2 regions of the Sodalis sp. RH20 genome follow, and region 1 is predicted to be linked to the other one. Evidence: predicted binding sites of a transcription regulator. Region 1 holds the regulator's gene; the other holds the start of a gene.
What was found. The regulator ArgR, encoded in region 1, controls arginine synthesis, uptake and breakdown. The targets are predictions, from matches to a motif close to ANTGAATAAAAATACANT.
Positions count from the first base shown of each region.

Region 2: a site for ArgR is predicted at 1,826-1,843, ahead of argC (N-acetyl-gamma-glutamyl-phosphate reductase). Genes of this name have one in related genera too.

Region 1 covers NZ_CP178733.1:3,824,115-3,827,534, forward strand. Annotated here, with positions in the region: gene mdh (malate dehydrogenase) at 1-729, opposite strand, end outside; gene argR (transcriptional regulator ArgR) at 1,183-1,653, shown strand; gene yhcN (peroxide/acid stress response protein YhcN) at 2,100-2,363, shown strand; gene mpl (UDP-N-acetylmuramate:L-alanyl-gamma-D-glutamyl-meso-diaminopimelate ligase) at 2,638-3,420, opposite strand, start outside.
Region 2 covers NZ_CP178733.1:4,548,697-4,552,116, reverse strand. Annotated here, with positions in the region: gene ppc (phosphoenolpyruvate carboxylase) at 1-371, opposite strand, end outside; gene argE (acetylornithine deacetylase) at 628-1,779, opposite strand; gene argC (N-acetyl-gamma-glutamyl-phosphate reductase) at 2,000-3,004, shown strand; gene argB (acetylglutamate kinase) at 3,028-3,420, shown strand, end outside.

The DNA of each region.
Region 1 (3,420 bases):
CTGCATGGCGCGCACCAACGACAAGCCGAACCGCGCCGCCGCCTGGCCCATTGATAACGTGGCCGAACCGCCGCCGGCTTTCGCTTCCACGACCTCGGTGCCGGCATTCTGGATACGGCGGGTGAGATCGGCGATTTCCTGCTCGCTGAAGCTCACGCCTTTCACCTGTGACAATAAAGGCAGGATAGTGACGCCGGAATGGCCGCCAATCACACGCACTTCCACGTCCTCGGGCCGCAAGCCTTTCAGCTCGGCGACAAAAGTATTGGAACGGATGATATCCAGGGTAGTGACGCCGAAAAGCTTGCGTTTGTCATACACCCCGGCTTTCTTCAGCGCTTCAGCGGCAATCGCCACGGTGGTATTGACGGGATTGGTGATAATGCCGATTAACGCCGTGGGACAGGCTTTCGCCACCTGGTTGATCAGGTTGCGTACAATGCCCGCATTGACGTTAAACAGATCGGCGCGATCCATGCCGGGCTTACGCGCCACGCCGGCGGAAATAAGAACGATGTCCGCCCCTGCCAAGGCGGGGGTTGCGTCCTCGCCGCTAAAGCCCTTAATCTTGACCGCGGTGGGAATATGGCTGAGATCGACCGCCACGCCGGGCGTTACGGGGGCGATGTCATAAAGAGAGAGTTCTGAACCTGGAGGGAGCTGGGTTTTGAGCAACAGGGCAAGGGCCTGGCCTATGCCACCCGCTGCGCCGAGAACTGCGACTTTCATTCTAATCTCCTTATTATTATAGGAAAAATTAAATGCCGTCAAATCATCTGGTTATGATCATAGAGACATAAACGGGTAAAAACAAATCAGCGATCGCAAATTTGAGAATTGACGCATTAACTTCCCTTTTTTATCCCTATTAGCCGCCCGAATTCCCATGCCGGATGACCTCACCGGATAATGCCTGTCGCCGCCGTTCAATACCCGTGGTTAGCGTCCACACTACACCGACAGCAATGGTTAAAACAACATCAAATTAATAACATTCTCTTTACTTTTAACGGCCATGAAATATGGGAGCCCGGTCATGGTCGGTTTGAATAGATATTGCTAAGCTGATTGTTTTGCCGACTTAATTTGGCCATCCTGGCGGTGGCTGCGCATTGTTATTGCATAAAAATGCAAATTTATGCATAATTCGTCGTACAATACTGGCTACTGGTTTGGGAAAATATGCGCAACCACTTTAAACAAGAAGAACTGGTGAAAGCTTTTAAGGCCTTGCTTAAGGAAGAGAAATTCAGCTCCCAAGGTGAAATCGTTTTTGCATTGCAAGAACAGGGATTTGAAAATATTAACCAGTCCAAGGTATCAAGGATGCTGACTAAATTCGGCGCGGTAAGGACCCGCAACGCGAAGATGGAAATGGTCTATTGCCTGCCGGCGGAACTGGGCGTGCCCACCACCAGCAGTCCGCTGAAAAACCTGGTGCTGGATGTCGATCACAACGACGCGGTTATCGTTATCCATACCAGTCCCGGCGCCGCCCAGCTTATCGCGCGGCTGCTGGATTCCCTGGGTAAATCCGAAGGCATCCTGGGCACCATAGCCGGGGACGATACGATCTTTACCACCCCCGCCAAGGGTTTTAGCGTAAAGCAGCTTTACGAAGCCATCCTTATTCTGTTTGAACAGGAACTCTAAGCCGACGATCGGGCGCTTTATAACGCCAGCGCCTAACATTCGTGCTTTTCATCTCTTTTATGCCGCTGCAAAAGCGTCATCACGCCACAAATGATGCTGCCTTTGTGGCCCTAAGCCCCGCTAATATTCTCTCTAGGGTTTCACCGCGGCGGTTTCCACCGCCGGAAGCCGGCCAGACAGCACGTTTGGCTAAAAACCGCTATCTGATTGAAATTACAATTATTTAACATTAATTGTATATTATTCAACCACTTTTAATAGCTTTTTCTTATATCATGCGAAAGTACAGAAATAAAGTTTCATAATAAATTATGAGCAAACTACTAATACCTGCCGTTACTAGTGTATACTTTGTTTCGTGATGAACATCACGTTTTACATCCTGTTGTCAGCAATAAAGAACAGCATGAAGAACGTCAGTCAAAAGAATAGTAGAGGTATAAAACATGAAAATTAAAACCGCAGTATCACTGATGACCGTAATGTCAGCCTTATCTTTCGGCGCCTTCGCCGCAGAATCAATCTCGCAGGATCAGGCCAGCGGCTTGCATTCGTTCGGCACCGTAAGCGTAGGCGGGATCGCGGGTGCGCCTTCCGACATCCATCAGGCGCTGAATCAAGCTGCTCAAGCCAAAGGCGCAACGGCATACCACATCACGGAAGCCCGTGAAAATGATACCTGGCACGCCACGGCCGAGTTGTATAAATAAGCGCATGGATGGAGGGCACCGGCAGCGACTTGCCGCCGCGCCCTGGGCTGAATTGCTGAAAGCCGGCGGGTTCGTCAAGGCTTGAAACAATAATCAATAACGCAGTGCAGAAAGAGTTTACTCCAGAAGTCAAAGCGGTTATGCCGTCGTCGCCCTCAGTTATTCCTGTGTCCAGTAATAACCCAAGACGCGGACAGCCGATTCCCTCTCGTCGTCCTATCCGGCGAACCTTTTCCCCCGCTTGCGGGGGTTTTTTTTGGCTTGCGCACGGCGCCTACACCGCCAGGCCGGCTTTCAGGTTTAACTGCGCCAGCAGTTTTTCATGAATGCCGCCGAAGCCGCCGTTGCTCATCACCAGAATGTAATCGCCCGGTTGCGACGTCTTGACAATCATTTCCACCAGCGTATCGACATCGGCGCTCCAATGCGCCGGCTGTACGCACGCCTCCGCCACCTCGCTCACCTGCCAGGGAATATGCTGGGGCTGGAATAAAAATACCTCGTCGGCGCGGCCCAGCGAAGGCGCCAGCTCATTTTTATTCAAGCCCATTTTCATGGTGTTGGAGCGCGGTTCCAGCACCGCCAGAATACGCGCGGTACCGCCAACTTTACTGCGCAACGCGGCTAGGGTCGCCAGGATTGCCGTGGGATGGTGAGCGAAATCATCATAGAGTTTCACGCCGTTGGCAGTCCCTTTAAGCTCAAGACGACGGCGGGCATTGATAAAGGATCCCAACGCCCGGCAGGCATCGGCCGGCTGCACCCCCACGTGACGGGCGGCGGCAATCGCCATCAGGCCATTATGCATATTGTGCTCGCCCACCAGATCCCACTGCACGTCGCCCATCAGCTCGCCTTGCAGGAAGACCTGGAACCGGCTGGCGTCCGCCGCGCTTTTTTTCGCCCGCCAGCTGCCTTCCTCACCGACATATTCCTGCTCGCTCCAGCAGCCCATCGCCATCACCTGCTTCAGATGCGGGTCGTTATCGGGCAGGATGATTTTCCCTTTGCCGGGCACCAGCCTGACCAGATGGTGGAACTGTTTTTGGATGGCTTT
Region 2 (3,420 bases), 720 kb from region 1:
GCGCGAATATCTTTATCATCCAGCGCGTTATTCTCTTTCAGACGGGCAAAGACCTTACCCAGGCCTTCCGGGTTATTCGCCGCCTCGCCGTGGGGGGAAATGACGTGGAACTGTTCCGCGGTATTGGTCAGGTTCAAAAACTGACTGAAGGCGCGTGCCACGGGCAGCAACTCGTCATTGGATAAGTTCTGTAAAGTGGAAAGCAGTTCCTGGCGATGGGTTTCGCTACCCGCACGGGAGGACTTTGACAGCTTGCGGATGGTCTCTACCTTATCCAGGATATTCTCGCCCATCGCATCTTTTATGGTGTCGCCCAGAAGTTTCCCGAGCATACTAACGTTGCTTCGCATTGCCGAATATTGTTCGTTCATAAGGACCCTGATCCAACTCACCTGAAAATTTATTTCACCCGAATGACGTAAATCACCCACCGTTATCTAGCCATGTATCCATTCATTCGTCAAATGACATCAATTCACGCCATATAACATTAAAATCGCGTCAATTCTTGAAAGTTAACAACATGTAATGATTATAAGAAATACTTATCGCCATAAACCTGGCCGCGCCTTTCATACGGGGCCAGGCGCGCGAAGTCTGGGGCAAAGGACAAAAAGTCAGCGATGATCATTGCAGGCAGAAATGTCGTATCACTTGGGAAATTAATTCCCGCGTCGGTTTAATAAAGGCGGTATCAATATATTCGTCGGGCTGATGCGCCTGTTTTATCGATCCCGGGCCCAAGACGAGAGTGGGGCACAGCTGCTGGATAAACGGCGCTTCGGTACAATAATTGACCACATCGGTTTTGACGCCCAGCAACGTCTCCACCACTGCCACCAGACGATGGTCCGCCGGGCATTCATAACCGGGGATGGGCGGATGCAGGGCGGTAATGGTTAACCGTCCCGGCCAGCGCGCGCTTACCGGCGCCAGGGCCTCGGTCAATAACCCGTCCAGGTCGCCGAGCGTCAGGCCGGGCAACGGGCGGATATCCATATGCAGCTCGCAGCAGCCGCAAATGCGATTGGCGGAATCACCGCCGTGGATGTGGCCGAAATTCATGGTGGGGTAGGGGATGTCGAAGGCCGGGTGATGGTAACGTTCCTGCAACGTATTGCGTAGTATCATCAGGTGGGAAATGGCCTCGTGCATCAGTTCGATAGCGTTAACGCCCAGGCTCGGGTCGCTGGAGTGGCCTGATTGGCCCTGGATACGCACCGCATTGGAAATATGGCCTTTATGGGCGCGCACCGGCTGCAGCGAGGTCGGTTCGCCGATAATGGCGCAATCCGGGCGCAGCTCGCTGGACTGGGCGAAATAGCTGGCTCCCGCCATACTGGTTTCCTCATCGGCGGTGGCGAGGATATATAATGGCTTTTGCAGCTTGCTGGTATCGATATCGCGCAGCGTGTCGAGGATAAAGGCAAAAAAGCCTTTCATATCGGCGGTGCCCAGGCCATACAGCTTATTATTGTCTTCGGTCAGGGTAAAGGGATCGCGTGTCCAGCGTCCGTCGTCAAACGGGACGGTATCGGTGTGCCCCGTCAGCAGCAGGCCGCCGGCGCCGCTGCCGATACGGGCCAGCATATTATATTTGTTGCGCGTGCCCGGCACCGGCTGGATTTCGACCTGGAAACCCAGCGTCGTGAACCACCCCGCCAGCAAATTGATTAAGGTCTGATTACTTTGATCCAGGGCGCTGTCGGTGGCACTGATGGACGGCGTGGCGATCAGGGCGCGGTACAACTCCATAAACGGGGGTAATTTTGTCTTCACTGTTGACAGCCTTTAGTTTGGATAGTATCAATATTCATGCAATAATAGTGAATAAAAATACACTAACGTTGAGCGTAAAGTAAACGGATACTTACCAGACTACTACGCTTGACCTCGCGGGTGAACAGCGAATAGTTGCTTAAGCGACGACTTAGGCGACAAAGAGTTGCTGGAGATCCCTTCTCGTCGTGATAGCAAATCAAGAAGGTGAACAAAAGTCATGCTGAATACGCTGATTGTTGGTGCCAGCGGATACGCCGGAGCTGAGCTTGCGGCCTATCTCAACCGTCACCCGCATATGAACATAACCGCTTTGGCGGTTTCAGCGCAAAGTGCGGATGCCGGGAAATTACTGTCCGAACTGCATCCCCAGCTTAAGGGAGTGGTCGATTTACCACTGCTGCCCCTGACCGACGCCGCTGAACTGGCGAAAACGGTGGATGTGGTGTTTCTCGCCACCGCCCATGAGGTCAGCCACGATCTAGCGCCGGTATTCCTGGCCGCCGGCTGCGTGGTGTTCGACCTCTCCGGCGCGTTCCGCGTCAATCAGGCATCGTTCTACAGCCAGTATTATGGTTTTGAACACCAGCATGCCGACTGGCTGGCGAAGGCGGTCTACGGCCTGGCGGAATGGCAGGGCGAGGCGTTGCAGCAGGCCCAGCTGATTGCCGTGCCGGGCTGCTATCCCACCGCGTCCCAGCTGGCGCTCAAGCCGCTGGTCGACGGCGGTCTGCTTAACGGCGCCCAGTGGCCGGTGATCAACGCCGTCAGCGGCGTCAGCGGCGCTGGCCGGAAAGCGTCGCTTGCCACCAGCGTCTGCGAGGTCAGTCTGCAACCCTACGGCATATTTACCCATCGCCACCAGCCGGAAATCGCCGCCCATCTTGGCATCCCGGTGATATTTACCCCCCATTTAGGCAATTTTGCCCGCGGTATCCTGGCCACCATCACCTGCCGCTTAAACGCGGGCGTGACGGCGGGCGATGTGGCCGAATCCTATCATAACGCCTATCACGATAAACCCCTGGTACGGTTGTATGAGAAAGGCGTGCCGGCGCTGAAGGCGGTAGTGGGACTGCCGTTTTGCGATATTGGCTTCGCGGTGCAGGGCGAGCATTTAATCGTGGTGGCCACCGAAGATAATTTATTAAAAGGAGCGGCCGCGCAGGCAGTACAATGCGCTAATATCCGCTTTGGTTTTGCACAAACGCAGGCGCTGCTGTAACGGCTGGCGACGAGGTAATAAAAATAATGAATCCGTTAATTATAAAACTGGGTGGCGTGTTACTCGATAGCGAAGAGGCGCTGGAGCGTTTATTTTCGGCGCTGGACAGCTATCGCGCGCAGCATCAACGCCCGTTGCTGATTGTCCATGGCGGCGGTTGCCTGGTGGACGAGCTGATGAAAAAACTGGCGCTGCCGGTGACCAAGGTCAACGGCCTGCGGGTTACGCCGGCGGACCAGATTGATATCATCACCGGCGCGCTGGCCGGCACGGCCAATAAGACCCTGCTGGCCTGGTCAAAAAAACATGCCATCCCGGCGGTCGGGTTATGCCTGGGCGACGGCAATAGCGTCGATGTTACAACGCTTGATGAGAAACTCGGCCATGTCGGCAAGGCGCAGCCGGGTTCGCCGGCG